3 regions of the Kitasatospora sp. NPDC004615 genome follow, and region 3 is predicted to be linked to each of the others. Evidence: riboswitches for the same ligand, from Rfam matches in the RefSeq annotation. Region 3 holds a riboswitch; each other region holds the start of a gene.
What was found. Region 3 has a riboswitch for cobalamin ahead of ACFYS8_RS01335 (acyl-CoA thioesterase). Riboswitches for the same ligand answer to the same signal wherever they lie in the genome.

Region 1: another riboswitch for cobalamin. It lies ahead of metE (5-methyltetrahydropteroyltriglutamate--homocysteine S-methyltransferase); the one in region 3 lies ahead of ACFYS8_RS01335 (acyl-CoA thioesterase).
Region 2: another riboswitch for cobalamin. It lies ahead of ACFYS8_RS20365 (HoxN/HupN/NixA family nickel/cobalt transporter); the one in region 3 lies ahead of ACFYS8_RS01335 (acyl-CoA thioesterase).

Annotation. Positions count from the first base shown of each region.
Region 1 covers NZ_JBIALQ010000004.1:23,823-29,996, forward strand. The annotation lists gene metE (5-methyltetrahydropteroyltriglutamate--homocysteine S-methyltransferase) at 1-2,055, opposite strand, end outside; cobalamin riboswitch at 2,204-2,426, opposite strand; gene cobF (precorrin-6A synthase (deacetylating)) at 2,489-3,250, opposite strand; gene ACFYS8_RS15000 (hypothetical protein) at 3,532-4,740, shown strand; gene ACFYS8_RS15005 (MFS transporter) at 5,148-6,174, opposite strand, start outside.
Region 2 covers NZ_JBIALQ010000005.1:526,905-533,078, forward strand. The annotation lists gene ACFYS8_RS20340 (aminopeptidase P family protein) at 1-455, opposite strand, end outside; gene rpmG (50S ribosomal protein L33) at 588-752, shown strand; gene ACFYS8_RS20350 (type B 50S ribosomal protein L31) at 810-1,052, shown strand; gene ACFYS8_RS20355 (XRE family transcriptional regulator) at 1,098-1,676, opposite strand; gene ACFYS8_RS20360 (EamA family transporter) at 1,801-2,646, shown strand; gene ACFYS8_RS20365 (HoxN/HupN/NixA family nickel/cobalt transporter) at 2,669-3,781, opposite strand; cobalamin riboswitch at 3,812-4,008, opposite strand; gene ACFYS8_RS20370 (DUF6445 family protein) at 4,089-4,781, opposite strand; gene ACFYS8_RS20375 (Fpg/Nei family DNA glycosylase) at 4,877-5,683, opposite strand.
Region 3 covers NZ_JBIALQ010000001.1:286,760-292,933, reverse strand. The annotation lists gene ACFYS8_RS01355 (FAD-dependent oxidoreductase) at 1-948, opposite strand, end outside; gene ACFYS8_RS01350 (hypothetical protein) at 1,082-1,309, opposite strand; gene ACFYS8_RS01345 (MFS transporter) at 1,404-2,672, shown strand; gene ACFYS8_RS01340 (sulfurtransferase TusA family protein) at 2,669-2,950, shown strand; cobalamin riboswitch at 3,836-3,980, shown strand; gene ACFYS8_RS01335 (acyl-CoA thioesterase) at 4,047-4,493, shown strand; gene ACFYS8_RS01330 (putative Ig domain-containing protein) at 4,772-6,174, shown strand, end outside.

The sequences.
Region 1 (6,174 bases), on a different contig from region 3:
GACCTGCATGTGCGAGCGGGCCGCCTCCAGGGAGATCACGTCCGCGTCCAACTCGCCGATGGCGCCCAGGATTTCGCCGAACTCGGCGTAGCACATGTGGGTGTGGATCTGGGTGTCGGAGCGCACCGGCGAGGTGGCCAGCCGGAACGCCCCGGTCGCCCAGTCCAGGTACCCGGGCCACCCGGCCCGGCGCAGTGGCAGCGTCTCGCGCAGCGCCGGCTCGTCCACCTGGATCACCGCCGCGCCCGCCGCCTCCAGGTCGGCGACCTCGTCGCGCAGCGCCAGCGCGACCTGCCGGGCGGTGTCGGCGAGCGGCTGGTCGTCGCGGACGAACGACCAGGCCAGCATGGTGACCGGTCCGGTCAGCATGCCCTTGACCGGGCGGTCCGTCAGGTTCTGTGCGAACGCGTACCAGTCGACGGTCATCGGGGACGGGCGGGAGATGTCACCGGCCAGCACCGGCGGCCGCACGTACCGGGTGCCGTAGGACTGCACCCAGCCGTGCCGGGTGGTCAGGTAGCCGGTGAGCTGCTCGGCGAAGTACTGCACCATGTCGCTGCGTTCGGGTTCGCCGTGCACGAGCACGTCCAGGCCGGCCTGTTCCTGGCAGGCGATCACCTCGCGGATCTCGTCGGCCATCCGCGCGTGGTAGTCCGCCTCCTCCAGCAGTCCGGCGTTCAACTCGGCGCGGGCGGTGCGCAGTTCGTCGGTCTGCGGGAACGAGCCGATGGTGGTGGTGGGCAGCGGCGGCAACTGGAGCCGGGCCCGCTGGGCGGCGGCGCGGACGGGGTACGGGTCGGCGCGGCGGGTGTCGGCGTCGGTGACGGCGGCGGCGCGGGCCCGGACGGCCGGGTCGCGGGTGATCGGGGATGCCGCGCGGGACGCCAAGTCGGCCCGGTTGGCGGCGAGTTGGGAGACAATGGCGGAGGTCCCCTCGCGCAGGGCGCGGGCCAGCAGGGCCGTCTCGGCGGCCTTCTGCCGGGCGAACGCCAGCCAGCGGCCGATCTGCTGGTCCAGGTCGCGCTCGGCGACCACGTCCAGTGGGACGTGCAGCAGCGAGCAGGACGGGGCGACGTCCACCCGGTCGGCGAGGCCGAGCAGGGTGGCGAGGGTGGCCAGCGATTTCTCCAGGTCGTTGATCCACACGTTGCGGCCGTCCACCACGCCCGCGACCAGCCGCTTGCCAGGCAGGCCGCCGACCGCGGCGAGATCGGCGAGGTTGCCGGCGGCCGGTCCGGTGAAGTCCAGCGCCAGACCCTCGACCGGGGATTCGGCAAGTACCGGCAGGGCCTCGCCGAGGCGGTCGAAGTACGAGGCGACCAGCAGTTTCGGACGGTCCGTCAGCGTGCCGAGGTCGCGGAACGCGCGGGCGGCGGCGTCCAGTTCGGCCGGGGTGCGGTCCTGGACGAGCGCCGGTTCGTCCAGTTGGGCCCATCCGGCGCCGGCGGCCCGCAGGTCGGCCAGCAGTTCGGCGTATACCGGCAGCAGCCGGTCCAGCAGGGTGAGCGGCTCGAAACCGTTCGGGGTTCCGGGCGCGGCCTTGGCGAGCAGCAGGTAGCTGACCGGGCCGAGCAGCACCGGGCGGGCCCGGTAGCCCTGGCCGAGTGCCTCGCGGAGCTCGCCGACCTGCTTGGCGGAGTTCGCGACGAACACCGTGTCCGGCCCCAACTCCGGTACCAGATAGTGGTAGTTGGTGTCGAACCACTTGGTCATTTCGAGCGGCGCGAGTTCCTGGGTGCCGCGCGCCATGGCGAAGTAGCCGGCGAGCGGGTCGGCGTCCACCGCGGCCCGGTGCCGGGGCGGGATCGCACCGACGGCGACGGTGGTGTCCAGCACGTGGTCGTACAGCGAGAAGTCGCCGGTGGGGACTTCGGTGATGCCGGCGCCGGCCAGTTGACGCCAGTTGGCACAGCGCAGTTCGGCGGCGGCGGCGAGCAGCGCGTCAGCGGTGACGTTGCCCTTCCAGTAGCCCTCGACGGCCTTCTTCAGTTCCCGGTCGGCGCCCTGACGGGGGTAGCCGTGGACAGTTGCCGCGGCTGTGGACCTCGTGGTCAAGGGGACTCTCCTTCGCGAGCCTCGAACCTGGGTCCGACGACACCGCGGAAAGCGAAGGCCCGCGAGTCGTGCTGCGCTGTCAACTGCGCCTGCCCGAGCGATGGTTGGCCGACCCGCCCACGAGGTCACCGGAGGGCCGGGAGCGAGCGGTCGCACCCGGGCAACGGGCAGGTCTTCGGACTCGTGGGCCCCGCCCGGGCCGACGCCCGGACACCTACTGGCCGTCGCTTCCCGGGCCCGTCCGGACCCAGTGCGTATGACGGCGGTCGTTCCCACTCACCGCTGCGGGGCAGTCCCGGATTCCCACCGGGTTCCCTCTTACGACGCGCCTGCCCAGAGGCAGTGCGCGAACCAGTTGCGCGATCAGTCTAGAACGAGGCGGACGGGTGGGGGAGTTGGGCTCCGCACCCGTCCGCTCGATGGGTGTGCGGGGTCAGTCCTCGGTGCGGCGCAGCAGGTAGCTGTCCATGATCCAGCCCTTGCGTTCGCGCGCCTGCTCGCGCAACTCCGCGATCCGGTCCGCCTGTTCGGCGAGCGGACCGGAGGCCAGGATCTCGTCCTCGGTGCCCAGGTAGGCGCCGTAGTGGATGTGCACACCCGCCGGGTCGATCTTGGTGAACGCGGCCTGCCCGTCCAGCATCACCACCGCGTCCTCCGAGCCCGGCCCGAAGCCCTCGGCGGCGAGGCGGCGCCCCGTGGTGATCCGCGCCGGCCGCGCGGTGCGGGTCAGGGTGGTGCGGTGGCGGGCGGCCAGGACCGAGATGCTGCTGATGCCGGGGATGACGGTGTACTCGAACTCGGTGCGGCCGCGCGCCAGGATCCGGTCCAGCACGGCGGTCACGCTGTCGTACAGCGCCGGGTCGCCCCAGACCAGCAGGGCACCGGTCTCGCCGTCCGCCAGCTCCTCCATCACCGCCTGCTCGACCAGATCGGCCCGCCGCTCCCGCCACTCCTCGACGGCCTCCCGGTACGCGGCCGTGCTCCGATCGCGCGCGGGGTCGATCAACTCGACCACCCGGTGCCCGGGCCGCCCGTGCTCGGCGATCATCTGTCGCCGCAACCGGATCAGGTCCTGGCGCTCCTCGGGCTTGTCCAGGAGCAGGAACGCATCCGTGCGGCCGATCGCCTTGACCGCCTCCAGAGTGAGGTGGTCGGGATCGCCCGCGCCGATGCCGATGACGAGAAGGGTACGCATGACGCCGATTCTGCCTGGTCCCTCCCGCGCAGCCGCAGGTGGGAGGCACGTTGGGGAACGGATGCTCCGTCAACCAGCTGCCGCCTTCGAACCCGGCCGGGTGTCGTCCTTCCGCGGGGGCCGATCCCCAGGGGCGCGGTGGACCAGGGCGGTGCAGGGGTGGGCGAACGGTTTTCGGCCCCGATCCGGCGGTAACGCCGCAGGTGGGACGCGGTCTGTTCACGGACCCGGCGGCCTGCCAGGCTCACCGCGCCGGACACCGACCAGGAGGGGCAACGGAGATGACAGGACTTCGGCAGACACTGACCAGATGGATCGCGGTGATGGCCGTCCTGCTGGGCGCCGTCACGCTTGTGAGCGCGCCGACGGCGCAGGCCGCTCCGGCAGTGGCGCAGGGAGCGACGACCACCATCTGCGGGTACACCCCCGTCCCCGCAGGCTGGGTGATCACCAGCGAGAACTGGGCCGGGTGCAGCGGCTACGGGCTGTTCACCATCACGGAGTTGGGCGACGCCACCACCATCCAGGCCTGCTCCAACTCGCCCGTCCCCGACCACTGGGTGATCACGGCGATGCAGACCGGCCCGACCTGCGGCAGCAGTTACCCGCTGTACTCGCTGCTGAAGGTCACCACCCAGACCACGCTCCAGGACTGCGCCCAGTCCGCGATCCTCCCCGGCTGGGTGATCACCGCGGTCCAGACCGTCTCGCCCGCCTGCGGCACCTACGGGACGTACACCGTGACGCTGATCCCGCCCACGGCGACCTCGTACCAGGCCTGCGCGATGTCGCCGATCCAGGACGGCTGGGTGATCACCTCCTCGCAGAACGGCGCCGGCTGCGGCAACTACCCGCAGTACTCCCTGCTGAAGGTCACCACCCAGACCACGCTCCAGGACTGCGGCCAGTCCGCGATCCTCCCCGGCTGGGTGATCACCGCGATCCAGCCCAACTCGCCCGCCTGCGGCACCTACGGGACGTACACGGTGACGCTGGTGACCACCCAGACCTCGCTCCAGGTGTGCTCCAACTCCCGCATCCCCGACGGCTGGGTGATCACCACGATGCAGAGCGGCGCCGGCTGCGGCAGCTACCCCGGGTACTCGCTGGTCAAGGTCGCCGACCAGACGACGCTCCAGGTCTGCGGCCAGTCCGCGATCCCGTCCGGGTATGTCATCACCCAGGTGCAGAGCAACAATTCGGCCTGCGGCACCTACAACGTCAACACCCTGACGAAGGTCACCACCCAGACCAGCCTGACCGTCTGCGGACAGTCGCCGATCCCCGCCGGCTGGGTGATCACCCAGGCGTTCGGCAACTCCGGACTGTGCGGGGTCTACACCGTGTACACGCTGACGAAGGTCACCACCCAGACCAGCATGGTGGTCTGCGGCCCGTCCCCGATCCCGGCCGGCTGGGTGGTCAGCAACCAGGTCAACGGCTCCCAGTGCGGGACGTACACCGTGCTGCTCATCACCAAGACCTCCTGACCCTCCGCCCCGCGCGCCGGGCTCTCACCTGCGGGGCCGGCGCGCGGGCTCCAGGGTTCCCACAAGTGGGCATGAGTGGAACGGCTCCGGCTCGCCGGAGTGAACGGGACGGGCGGGCCCGGGTCCTGGCACGCGGCCGGCGGACGGCTGGTGCTGACGTCCGCGCATGTGGTCGTCGACCGTGTGGAGCCACTGTTCGCCTGCGCCGAGGGGTTGGTGGTGCGGCGGGGGCTGTGCCGGCGCGGGTGGTGACGGTGGTCAGTGGCAGGTCGGAGCCTGCTGGTGGTTGTCCGGCGGGGCCGCTGCCGCGGAAGCGGGTCGGCGAGCGTCTTGAGGGTTTCCCGGAGGCGGTTCACTGACGGGGCGTCGGGCGGGTAGCGCCGCCGCCACCGCCCGTCCCCGACCGCTCATCGTCTGGCGTCCTCGTCGCGGTGATTCCGTAGTACCGCGGGCGGGCGGACGTCGCGGCGCAGCAGGTAGATGCCGGAGGCCGCTGCCAGGGCGGCCATGCAGGCGGCGAAGACCAGGCCGGCGTGGGTGAGGCCGAGCGGGCCGCTGAGCAGGCCGATGCCGATCACCGGTACCGAGATGCCGAAGTACGCCACCACGAACAGCGCCGACAGCACCCCGCCGCGCTCCTCGGCGGGGGCCGCGTCCGCCACTTCGCCGACGGCTCCGCGCAGCCCCATGCCCTGGCCGGTGCCGCCCACCAGCGCGGCCAGGACGAGTGGCGTCAGGGTGTCGGTGGCGAGGGACAGGGCGAGCAGGCCGAGTCCGGCGATCAGCACCAGGCAGCCCAGCGGGATCGCCCGGGCCGCGCCGAGTCGGGGCACCAGCAGCTGGCCGCCGGTGGACGCGAAGAACGCCAGGCAGACGATCGCGCCGACCGCGGCGTGGTTGTGCACGTCCAGGTTCTCGGCGAGGAACGCCGGGCTGACCGAGGTGAACACCCCGAGCAACGAGAACCCGGCGAACGCGGCGATCCCGGCCGGCACGAACACCCCGCGCACCTGCGGCGGCAGACTCGGCCGGCGCGGGCGCGCCGCACGCAGCGGTTCGGCGTCCGGCACCGTCTCGGGCAGCGACCAGGTGACGGCGAACGAGGCGGCCAGCAGCGCCAGATGGACCAGGTACGGCAGCGTCAGCGGGTGGGAGGTGTACTCGGCGAGCAGCCCGGACAGCAGCGGGCCGAGGCCGAGGCCGCCCATGTTCGCGGCGGTGGCCACGAACCCGGCGCGGGCCCGGCGGCCGGGCGGGGCGAGTTCCAGCACGTACGCGGTGGCGGTGCCGGTGAACAGGCCCGCCGACAGTCCGGACAGCAGCCGGCCCAGGAAGAGCAGCGGCAGACCCCCCTCCGCCAGGAACGCCACCGCGGCCGCCGCCGCGCAGCCGAGCCCGACCAGCAGCACCGGGCGCCGCCCCACCGCGTCCGAG
Region 2 (6,174 bases), on a different contig from region 3:
TCGGCGGCGATCCGCAGGTCGGCGAGCTCGTGCTCGTCCTTGACCACCCGCAGCCGCTCCACCGCCCGGTCCAGGTCGAGCAGCCGGGCCGGCTCGACCTGCCGGGCGATGGCGCGGTGCCGGGCGACCGTCAGGTCGTGCTCCTCGACGGCGAGGTCCCGCACCCGCAGCCGGGCGGCGGCCTCGGCGGCGGCCACCGCGGCGTCCGTCTCGGCGGGCGCCGCCAGCCGGGTGACCTCCTCGTCCACCTCGCGCTCCACCGACTCCTCGGGCGGCACGTCCTGCGGCAGCGCCAGCACCGCGCGTTCGCGGGTGAGCAGCAGCGCGGCGCCGCACGGCGGGCAGCCGGTGAGGTAGCGGACGTTGGCGGCGCGCGTGATCAGCGCGGCGTCGGCTCCGGAGGCGCTGCAGTACTCGCGGAGGCGTTCGCGTCGGGCGGCGTGCGCGTCGGACATGTCTCCGAGCCTACGAACGGGGCCCGGGGGCCGCCCGTCGGAACGGGCCCGATCGGGGCGGGAATGCGGCGGGGCAGGGGCGTGTTGTGGCCACATGAAAACGGCAATCGTTGCCGAGAGTGGAGGTTCGAGATGGCGCGCAGCGAGCTGCGACCGGTGATCACGCTCCGGTCGGCGGCGGGCACGGGCTTCAGCTACGTGACCCGCAAGAACCGGCGGAACAACCCCGACCGGATCGTCCTGCGGAAGTTCGACCCGGTGGCCGGGCGGCACGTGGAGTTCCGCGAAACCCGCTGACCACAGGGCAGTTGAGGGCGTTCGAAGGCTGTTGAAGGCTTGGCGAAGGAGGAGCAGATGAAGCAGGGAGTGCACCCCGAGTACCGTCCGGTGGTGTTCCGGGACAAGACGGGCGGCCTGTCGTTCCTGACCCGATCCACGGCCACCAGCGGCCGGACGGTCGAGTGGACGGACGGGCGGGCGTACCCGGTGGTGGACGTCGAGACGTCCTCCGCGAGCCACCCGTTCTACACCGGCAAGGCCCGCCTGCTGGACACCGCGGGCCGGGTGGAGCTGTACCGGCGCAGGTACGGCCTCTGACAGACGTGCGGCGAAGGGCCCCGGGAGCTTCCCGGGGCCCTTCGCTCACTTGCCGGCCGGCGGGGGTACGGAGACCACCAGGGTGAGCCGGCAGTCGCCGGCGCCCTCGTTGCGGTAGCTGTGGGCGGTTCCGGCCTCGTAGGAGGCGGTGGAGCCGGCCGGGATGCGGTGGGCGCGGCCGTCGAGGACGAGGGTGAGTTCGCCCTCGTCGATCCGGGCGATCTCGACGGTGCCGGCCGGGTGCGGGTCCGAGGCGTGGGTCTCGCCGGGGCGCAGGTGCCAGGTCCACAGCTCCAGCGGGCCGGGGGCCTCGATGCCGTTCAGCAGGACGCCACTGCCGCCGTCCGGGCCGCTCCACAGCCGCACGGCGTCCTCGGCGGGGATGATCCGCACCACCGAGGTCTCGTCGTAGTCGAGCAGCCGGGCGATCGAGACGCCGAGGGCGTCGGCGAGCCGGACCACGGTGCCGACACTGGGGTTGGTGCGGGCCTGCTCGATCTGGACCACCATGCCGCGGCTGACGCCGGAGCGGGCCGCGAGGGCGTCCAGGGTGTGGCCGCGTTCGGTGCGCAGCCGCTTGAGGTTGCGGGCGAGGGCCTGGGTGACGAGATCGGGTTCCGGCACGCTGAGTCCAATATTTTAGTTGGGTCGGTTGAATGGGTTGAACTATGCTGCGGCAGCACGACAGATCCATCGACTGTACTGCGGAGTCCATCATGCTGCCCCCCGCTCACCGCCCGACGACCTCATGAGCGCCGCCTTCGCGCTGCTCGCCAGCCTGCTCTGGGGCGTCGCCGACTACGGCGGCGGGGCGATCACCCGCCGCCTGCCCGCGCTCGGCGTCGTGGTCCTCTCGCAGACCGCCGCCGCCCTGGTCCTCGTCCTGGCCGTCACCGCCACCGGCGGCTGGGCCGACGCGGGCCCCGCGCTCTGGTACGCCGTCGCGGCCGGCGTGATCGGGCCGATCGCGCTGCTCGCCTTCTACAAGGCACTGGCGCTCGGGCCGATGGGCGTGGTCTCACCGCTGGCCACCGTCGGCGTGCTGGTGCCGATCGGCGTCGGCCTGTTCCTCGGCGAACGGCCGGGCGCCGTCCAGGGGTTGGGGATCCTGGTGGCGATCGCCGGGGTCGCGCTGGCCGGCGGCCCGCAGCGCGGCGGACCGGCCGTGAGCCGCCGGGTCCTCGTCCTCACCCTCTCCGCCGCGTTCGCGTTCGGCGCGGTGCTCGCCCTGATCGCGCATGCCAGCGCCGGCGGCGGACTGCTGCTGACGCTGTGCGTGCAACGACTGACCAACGCGGTGGTCGGCATCGGCATGCTGGCCGCCGCCGCCCGCCGGGAGCCGGTCGAACTGCGCGGCGCGGCCCGTTCGTTGCCCTCACTGACCGCCGTCGGCGTCGCCGACGTGGCCGCGAACGGCCTGTACGCCGCCGCCACCCACCTGGGCTCGGTCGCGGTGGCGGCGGTGCTGGCCTCGCTCTACCCCGTGGTGACGGCGCTGATGGCGCGCGGCCTGCTCAAGGAACGGCTGCTGCGGGTCCAGGTGGTCGGCGCCGGACTGGCCGTCGCCGGAACGCTGATCCTGGCCGCAGGTTGACTTCCCGTCAGGCCGCGCGTTCTCAGGCCCCTGCCCCCGCGAAGGCCTTGGACCGCCGGGCGATCCGCCAGTAGCCGATCGCCGCCGCCCAGACCACCACGAACAGGCCGACGATCACGAAGCCGACGTTTTCCAGACCGAGTCCGGCGATCCAGCCGGACACCGGATCGTCCAGGCCGAACTTGTCGTGCAGCACCGCGACCAGCTCGATGGTGCCGATCACGAAGGCCACCGCGATCGACAGCCCCGTAATGGTCAGGTTGTAGTACACCTTGCGGACCGGGTTGGAGAACGCCCACTGGTAGGCGAAGTTCATGAACGTGCCGTCCAGCGTGTCGAACAGGCTCATCCCGGCCGCGAACAGCAGCGGCAGGCAGACGATCGCGTACCAGGGCAGGCCGGACGCCGCACCCGAACCCGCCATCACCATCAGAGTCACCTCGGTCGCGGTGTCGAAGCCCAGGCCCAGCACCATGCCCACCGGGAACATCTGCCCGGGCCGGGTGATCGAACGGGTCGCCCGGCCCAGGATCCGGGCCAGGAAGCCCCGCGAGTCCAGGTGCTTCTCCAGCTCGGCCTCGTCGTACTCACCGGCCCGCATCGCCCGGAACACCCGCAGGATGCCCAGCAGCGCCACCAGGTTGAGCGCCGCGATCAGGTACAGGAACGCCCCCGACGCGGTGGTGCCGATGGTGCCCAGCACCTGATGGGTCGTCGAACCCTCGTCCATCAGGGTGCCCGCCAGCGCCGCCCCGCCGGCCACCAGCGCAGCCATCAGCACCACCATCGAGGAGTGCCCGAGCGCGAACCAGAAGCCCACCGAGACCGGCCGGCGGCCGTCCGCCATCAGCTTGCGGGTGGTGTTGTCGATCACCGCGATGTGGTCGGCGTCGAAGGCGTGCCGCATGCCCAGCGTGTAGGCCGTGATGCCCAGGCCCACGCCGAACACCTGGGTACCCACCTGGTACTTCTCCGGCACCACCAGGAACAGCAGCGTCCCGAACGCCGCCACGTGCAGGGCCAGGATCACCGCCATCAGGCCGGCGGTGCGCAAGGTGTCCTCGCGCCGCCAGCGGAAAGCAGGAAGAGGGGAGCCCGGGACGTTTCCGGGCATGGTCGAATCGGACGCGGTCATCCGCGCATCACGCTCCAGCACCTCGTGGATCACTTCGTGAGATGCCGTGGCCGGTCTCCTGGCTGACGGGGTGTTCGGCGTCGGCGCCCGGCCTTCCCGGCCGCGAGCGGCCAGTGGCACGAGGTGGGAGCCGACGACTCCCCGATCACAGTGGCGAGGGCCGCTCCGGACTCCTGTGACGAGCACAGTGCACCGGCTTCCCGAACACCACGGCCCGCCCACCGTAGATCCGGCCACCACGCGGCGGCAAGAGCGTCACACCGCGCAGGTGTCGAAGATCACGCCCGCCCGGCGGGCTGACGGCGCGTCACGCCATCCAGAAGAACACGCAGGTCATCCGCTTCTCGTCCAGGGTGGAGCCGTAGTACTCGGTCGCGGTGTGCATCAGGTTGGCGGTGTACAGCAGCAGCCGGTTGTAGCGGTGCGGAACGGCCAGATCCTCGGTGAACGAGTCCGGCGGGACGAAACGGGTGCCCAGCGCGTCCACCAGATTGTTGTGCGGGGCGACCACGGTGTTCCCGCCGAGCCGGCCCCCCGGCAGGCTCTGCCGGTAGAAGCTCGTCCCGCACCGCTTCGGCACGTTCGGGTTGAGGTACAGCACGGCGGCGTACCGGCACAGCGACCGCGAATCGGTGTGCGGCCGCGGCTCGCACTCCCCCTCCCCCACCACCTGCACGCAGTTGTGGTTGAACGTGCCGCCCTCGGCCTCGCTCAACGCCCAGATCCGCGGCACCTGCACGGTCTCCCGCACCAGCTTCTCGACGTGCGCCAACTCCTCCGGCTCCAGCCCGGGCATCGCCCGCAACCCCGGCCAGGGCTCCGGCCTGTGCGGATACCCCTCGTCCCAGTCGGTACGCGCCAGATGCCGGGCCCGCACCGCATCCGGATCCGGCAGGACATCGTCCAGCACCCAGTAGTCACGCCCCTTGGTGGGCTTGCGGTACGGGAGGACCGGAAGGGCCGGAGTCGGGCGCGGGCCCTGGAACGGTTGCACGGGCATGGACCCGACAATAGGAGCGCGCCCCGAACCCCTCGCCCAAGGGCCGGTCAACCTTCCGTCAAGGCTTCCCCACTACCCTCCGTGATGACGACCCGTCATGCCTGCTGGCAGCGCGGACACCAGAACAGGTTCCGGGCCGCCAACTCCTCGGTCCGCACCGGGGTTTCACACACCAGACACGGCTGATCCTGCCGCCGGTACACGTACACCTCACCACCGTGGTCGTCCACCCGCGGCGGACGCCCCATCGCCTCCGGCGTGTGCTCCGGCCGCACGGTGTCGATCCGCCCCGCCGCGACACCGTCATGCATCAGCGCCACCAGATCCGCCCAGATCGCGTCCCACTCGGCCCGGCTCAGATCCCGCCCCGCCCGGTGCGGACTGATCCCCAACCGGAACAGCACCTCCGCGCGATACACGTTGCCGACACCCGCCAGCACCTTCTGATCCATCAGCAACGCGGCCACCGTCGTCCCGCTCCGCGAGATCCGCTGCCACGCCGCATCCCCCACCTCCCCCGGCCGCAACGGATCCGGCCCCAGCCTGCGATGCACCGCCGCCTTCTCCCCCGGCGTCAGCACCTCGCACGCCGTCGGCCCCCGCAGATCCGCGTACCCACTCCCGTTCTCCATCCGCAACCGCACCTGCCCGACCGGCTCCGGAGCCTCCCCCACCCCGAACTCGTACTTCCCGTACAACCCGAGATGCACATGCAGCCAGTCGTCGCCGAACCCCAGGAACAGATGCTTCCCGTGCGCCTCCGCAACCTCCAACACCCGCCCGTCCAGCAGCCCCGCCCCCTCCACGAAGCGCCCCTGCGGCGACGAAACCCGCACCGCCCGCCCCCCGAACAGCTCCCCGTTCAACCCGGCCAACCGATGCACCACATGCCCCTCGGGCACCCGCGCCACCTCCACATTCGTTCCCGTCCAACACCCCCATTCTCCCCGCCCCCACCGACACCCCGGCAGAGCCAAAGGTCCACCCCCACCACGGGCCAGAACGACACCAAGCCTGCGGCGGACGCCCGCACAAGGCGAACCTGCGCAGCGAAAGCCCGTACAGCGAAACCCCACGCAGTGGAGGCGCATACACCCGAAGCCCGCACAACGAAGCTCTCCCAGTGGAAACCCACATGACAAAGACCCGCGCAGCGAGGCCAGCGCCACCGAAGCCCGCGCCACCGAAGCCAGCGCAGCGAGGCCAGCGCAACGAGGCCAGCGCAACGAAAGCCCACACAGCGAAACCCCATGCAGCGGAGACCCGCGCCACAAAAACCCGCACCGCGAAAGGCGGCGCAGCGGAACCCCCTGCACAGCCCTGCCCGGCGAAGGCCCGCGCCGCCGACGCCCGCGCAGCTAGAGCCCCCCAGTGGAAACCCACTCACCGAACC
Region 3 (6,174 bases):
CCGGCTGGTCAGGTTCTCCAGCGTGCCGACCGCCTGGATCTGGGCGTCGCCCCAGCCCTCGCCCTCCTGCAGGTAGCGCAGCAGCGAGTAGCCGTCCATGTCGTACAGCAGCTCGGCCATGCCGGTGACGCGTTCGGCGATCGGCTTGTCCGTCCAGGTGCCGTCCTTGTTCTTGTCCATGGTGTAGCCGCGGGCGGTGTCGAGTGCCTTGTCGAAGGCCTTCGAGGCGGTCTGGTTGCTGTCCCAGCCGAAGCTCTTGTTGATCGGCGCCGGGTCCTGCGCGTACTGCTGCTTGGTGACGGTCTGCCCGTTGACGTGCAGGAAGCGGCTGCCGAGACCCTTCGGCGCGACGTACGCGGGCGCTTCGCCGCTGGCGAACTCCTCGCCCGTCCACGACTTGTAGACCACCTTGGCGTCCTGCGAGACCTGGTCCGGCACCGGCGGGAGGTCCACCAGGTCGAACGGGCGGCGCGGCACCTTCAGGTGGTCGGCCAGCGCGAGGGTCAGCACGTGGCTGGACGGGATGCGCATCGCGCCGGCCTCCGCGTGCAGCCGGGAGTCCTGCCACACGTCGCCGCGGAAGGTCTTCACCCGGCCGCCCACCCGGCTGCGATTCGCCTCCAGCACCCGCACCTTGTGGCCCGCCGCCTGCAACAGCCGGGCGCACACCATGCCGGCCACGCCCGCGCCGACCACCAGGACGTCGCGCGTCTCGGTCTTCTTCACGCGCTGACGGCCGGTCAGTAGCTTCAGGTACTCGAGCGTCAGGTCATTGTGGTCGGCGTCGGTCAGCAGGATCCGGCGCGCCATGACGAGCGCCGCCGCCTTCCGCGCCGGGTCGGACGGAGCCGTGTCCGCCGCACGAGAGATGTCGGCCCCGGGGCCGGCCAGGGCGGCGGCCGTCACCGCGCCACCGGAGGCAAAGAGGAGTCCGCGTCGAGAGATCATCGGCCCAGCGTGGCAGCGCGCCGCGCCCCGGAACGCGCGCTCCGCCCATCGAGTCCCTTTCACCACTCGCACAGGGGGCGCTCGTCGCACCCGCCCAGCGCGCCCCCTCCCGACATGTGCGCCGGGCGCTCGTTCAGCACACCCAGTCGGCGGGGTGCGCCTCCCGGAACGCCGTCAACTCCTCGGCGGTGCGCGCGTGGACGTGCAGCCAGCACAGGTCCTCGCCGCCGTCGTGCCGCACCAGCACGCCCGGGGCGGCGTACCAGCGCAGGAACGCCCATGCGGCGTGCTGGTCGGGCAGGCCGCCGCGGAGGGCGAGCGCGGCGTCGGGGGAATCCTGGGCGTCGGGGCGAGTGTGCACGGCCGGGGACGGTAGCAGTGCGGTCGGACGCGGTCTGCCGGGAGGGGCGGCCGATATGGTATTCCACAGAACCATGGAGAATCGAGGAACGTCCGTGACCAGTACCACCGCGCCGCCACCCGCCGAACTCGCCGCCGACCCCGCCGTTCAGCGGCACATCCTGCGGGTCCTGGTCACCTCCCAGATCCTCAGCGGAGCCGGACTGGCCGCCGGCATCACCGTCGGGGCGCTGCTCGCCCAGGACATGCTCGGCAGCACCGGGCTGGCCGGGCTGCCCAGCGCGCTGTTCACCGCCGGCAGCGCGCTCGCCGCGATCGTGGTCAGCCGAATATCCGCCGCCCGCGGCCGTCGCCCCGGACTCGCCCTCGGGTACGCCACCGGCGCCCTCGGCAGCGTCGGCGTGATCGCCGCCGCCGCGCTCCACAGCCCCGTCCTGCTGTTCCTCGCGCTGTTCGTCTACGGCGCCGGAACCGCCACCAACCTCCAGGCCCGGTACGCCGGAGCCGACCTCGCCGCACCCGGGCACCGGGCCCGGGCGATCTCCACCGTGCTGGTCGCCACCACCCTCGGCGGTGTCCTCGGCCCCAACCTGGCCGACCCCACCGGCGCCCTCGCCGAGGCCCTGCACCTGCCCCGCCTCGCCGGACCGTTCCTGCTGGGCGGCGTCGCCTACGCCGCCGCCGCGATCGTCCTCGCCACCCGGCTGCGCCCCGACCCGCTGCTGCTCGCCCGCGCCGCCGCCGCGGCCGCCCCGACCACCGAGGCCGACACCTCCGCCGCCACTGACGCCACGTCAACCGCCCGCGTTCGCAACCGCGTCCTGCTCGGAGCGCAGGTCATGGTGGTCACCCAGCTCGTCATGGTCGGCGTGATGACCATGACGCCCGTCCACATGCACGACGCCGGACAGAGCACCGCCGCCGCCGGATTCGTCATCTCCCTGCACGTCGCCGCGATGTACCTGCCCTCCCCGCTCACCGGACGGCTCGTCGACCGGTACGGCCCGCTCGCCATCGGCGCCGCCGCCGGACTCACCCTGCTCGCGGCCGGCACGCTCGCCGCCGTCGCCCCCGCGGACTCCGCCCCACTGCTCGCCCTCGCGCTCGTTCTGCTCGGCCTCGGCTGGAACTTCGGCCTGGTCTCCGGCACCGCGATCCTCACCGACGCCGTCCCGCTCGCCACCCGCGCCAAGACCCAGGGCAGCATCGACGTCGCCATCGCCATCTCCGGCGCCACCGGCGGCCTCGCCTCCGGCACCGTCGTCGACCTGGCCGGCTACCCCGTCCTCGCCTTCGGCGGCGGCCTGCTCGCCCTGCTGATCCTCCCCGCCCTCGCCACCGCCGCCACCCGGGCCAAGCGATGACCGACCACCAGACGCCCCAACTCACCGTCGACGGACGCGGATTGCTCTGCGTCACCCTGCTGCTGCGCCTGCGCGCCGCCATCGCCGACGCCCCCGCCGGCACCATCGTCCACGTCCACGCCACCGACCCCGCCGCCCCCCTCGACCTCCCCGCCTGGTGCCACCTCACCGGCCACCACTACCTCGGCCCCATCTCCGCCGAGACCTACGCCCTCCGCCTGACCGCCACCCCCACCCCCACCCGCCCCGACGCCCCATGGCACCGCCCGGCGGACTGACGCCCCTCCGGGCGGACGCCGGGCGGTCCCGCCGCTGCCGAGCCCCGCGCGCTGCGCCCGGCCGCGGACCCGTCCCTCACCCGCGCCGGACGGCCCGTGGCACCGCCCGCCGGACTGACCCCCTCCGGGCGGACGCCGGGCGGTCCCGCCGCTGCCGAGTCCTGTGCGCCGCGCCCGACCCGCGCCGACGCCCCGTGGCGCCCCCGGCGGACTGATGCCTCTGGGGTGGAGCGCCTCGCGGTCGTGTTGCTGCCGGGTTCGTTTGTGCCGCGCCTGGTGGACTGACGTCACTCCACGCGGAGCGCCCTGCGGTCGCGTCGCTGCCGAGCCGTTCGCGCTGCGCCCGGCAGCCGATCCGCCCCCCGGCCCGTGCCGACGTCCCGTGGCACCGCCCGGCGGACGTACACCCCTCCGGGCGGGCGCAGGGCAGAGCGCCTCGCGTGACCTCCCCGCCGGTCACGGCTACTTCGTTCCCGTCGCCGTCGAGGCCTTCGCGCCTGTCCATCGACCCGCCCCCACCCGCCCCGACGCCTGCGCCGACGCCCACCCCGACGCCTGCGCCGACGCCCGCGCCGACGCCCGTGACATCGCCCGGCGGACCCGGTCCCGTCGCCGTCGAGGCCGTCGCGCTGCGCCGGCCGCCGGTCCGACCCTCACCCGCCCGACGCGTCGTGGCTGCCCGGCGAACTGACCCCCTCGGGGGCGCGACCTTCCCACCGGTCGCCCCCGCCCCTCCGCCGCCCCGCCGTCGAAGTCGGCCCCGACGCCCCGCGGGCCGACAGCTCCCAGGCCTCCCGGCCGGAGGGCGGACTGAGCACCTCGGATGGGGATATAGGCTGGTCGGGCAGCGGTTCGCCCCCGTCCGAGCCAGGGCTGGAGCGTCGCAAGAGGGAACCTGGTGCGAGTCCAGGACTGCCTCGCAGCGGTGAGCGGGAACGACCGCCGTCACATGCACTGGGCCCGACCGGTCCGGGAAGCGACGGCCAGTAGACAGGCCCTCCTGGGGAGATGCCCGCGAGTCCGAAGACCTGCCGCCGCCCGCGGTGCCCACCGGTGCCGCGGATCGTCCAGCCGCGACTCGCGAAGGAGAGTTGACGTGGCAGATCAGACCGTGGCACCTGTGGTGTCCGCCGCAAAGCCCGCAAAGCCCGCACAGGTGTCCCGGGTGACGCTCGCGCACATCATGAGTGAGCACGACACCAACCTGTACGGCACCATCCACGGCGGCGTGGTGATGAAGCTCATCGACGACGCCGCCGCCGCGGCCGCCGCCCGGCACGCGGAGGGTCCGGCCGTCACCGCCGCGGTGGACGGCATGGCGTTCCTGGCCCCGGTCCGGGCCGGTGACCTGCTCACCGCGCACGCGGAGCTGGAGCGGGCGGGGCGTACCTCGATGACCGTCCATGTCACCGTCACGGCCGAGCGCTGGAACGCCACGGGGCCGGTCACCCGGGTCGCCACCGGCCGGCTCACGTTCGTCGCCATCGACGCCGACAGCCACCCGCGTCCCGTCCCGGCCCTGCTGGAACCCGCGGCTGCCTGACGCGGCGCCACCGTCCGTGCTGGAACCCGCGGCCGCCTGACGCGGCGCCACCGTCCGTGAGCCCGGAATGCCGTCCCACCTGGCGTTCCGGGCTCATGGCTGTCGCCGCCGCAAGGTGATCACCCTCACGTAGGGACAAACCGCACCATTGCGGACGGCGTGTGATCGACATGTTCCGTTCAAGCTCCGATTACCCCACCATGGCAGCGTGTGCCCGCCTACGCGCGTAGCGCACCGCACCACACCCCATGGTTCCTGTGGTCCTAGGAGATTGACAGATGATCAGAACGTGGAAGGCCGCCCGCCCGCTGGCCCTCGCCGCCGCCGCACTGGTGGTCGCCGCCGGCGCGAGCGCCGTCCCGCAGCACGCCACCGCGGCCACCCCCAAGAACGCCGCCGCGGCCGCCACCGGCACCCCGAAGCGGGTGCTGTTCGACAACACCAAGGCGGAGACCGCGGGCAACGCGGACTGGATCATCTCCACCAGCCAGCCCGACCCGCTGGCGCAGAACGCCAACCCGACCAGCGAGACCAGCTGGACCGGCGCCATCTCGGCCTGGGGCGTGGCGCTGCAGAAGACCGGCAACTACAGCCTGAAGACGCTGCCCGCCGGCAACACCATCACCTACGGCACCGGCGGCGCGCTCGACCTCGCCAACTTCGACGAGTTCGTGATCCCCGAGCCCAACATCCGCCTCAGCGCGGCCGAGAAGACCGCCGTGATGACGTTCGTGCAGAACGGCGGCGGCCTGTTCCTGATCTCGGACCACACCCAGAGCGACCGCAACAACGACGGCTGGGACTCCCCGGCCATCATCAACGACCTGCTGACCAGCAACGGCGTCAACAACAACGACCCGTTCGGCTTCTCCGTCGACCTCCTGAACATCACCACCGACAACCCGCGGGCGATCTCCTCCGCCACCGACCCGGTGATCAACGGGCCGTTCGGGACCGTCACCGGCTCGATCATCCGCAACGGCACCACCTTCACCCTGAAGCCCGCCGACAACCCGAACGTCAAGGGCCTGGTCTACCGCACCGGTTACAGCGGCAACACCGGTGCGGCGTTCGTCACTTCGACGTTCGGCAAGGGCCGGGTGGCGATCTGGGGCGACTCCTCGCCGATCGACGACGGCACCGGCCAGCCCGGCAACACCCTCTACAACGGGTGGAACGACCCGGCCGGCACCGACGCCGCGCTCGCCCTCAACGCCACCGACTGGCTCGCCCAGGGCGGCGGCTCCGGCGGCAACACCGGCTCGGTCTCGCTGACCAACCCGGGCGCCCGCACCGCCACCGTCGGCACCGCGACCAGCCTCCAGCTGTCCGCCACCGACACCGCCGGCGGCACGCTGTCCTACGCGGCCACCGGCCTGCCCGCCGGACTGACCGTCAACCCGGCCACCGGCCTGATCAGCGGCACGCCCACCACCGCCGGCACCAGCGCGGTGACCGCCACCGCCACCGACTCCACCGGGCCGTCCGCCACCGCCACCTTCACCTGGACGGTCGCCGCGAGCGGCGGCACCACCTGCACCCCCACCCAGCTGATCACCAACCCGGGCTTCGAGACCGGCAGCACCTCCGGCTGGACCGAGACCAACAGCGGCGGCGCCAGCACCATCAACAGCAGCACCAGCGAGCCCGCCCACTCCGGCACCTACGACGTCTGGCTGGA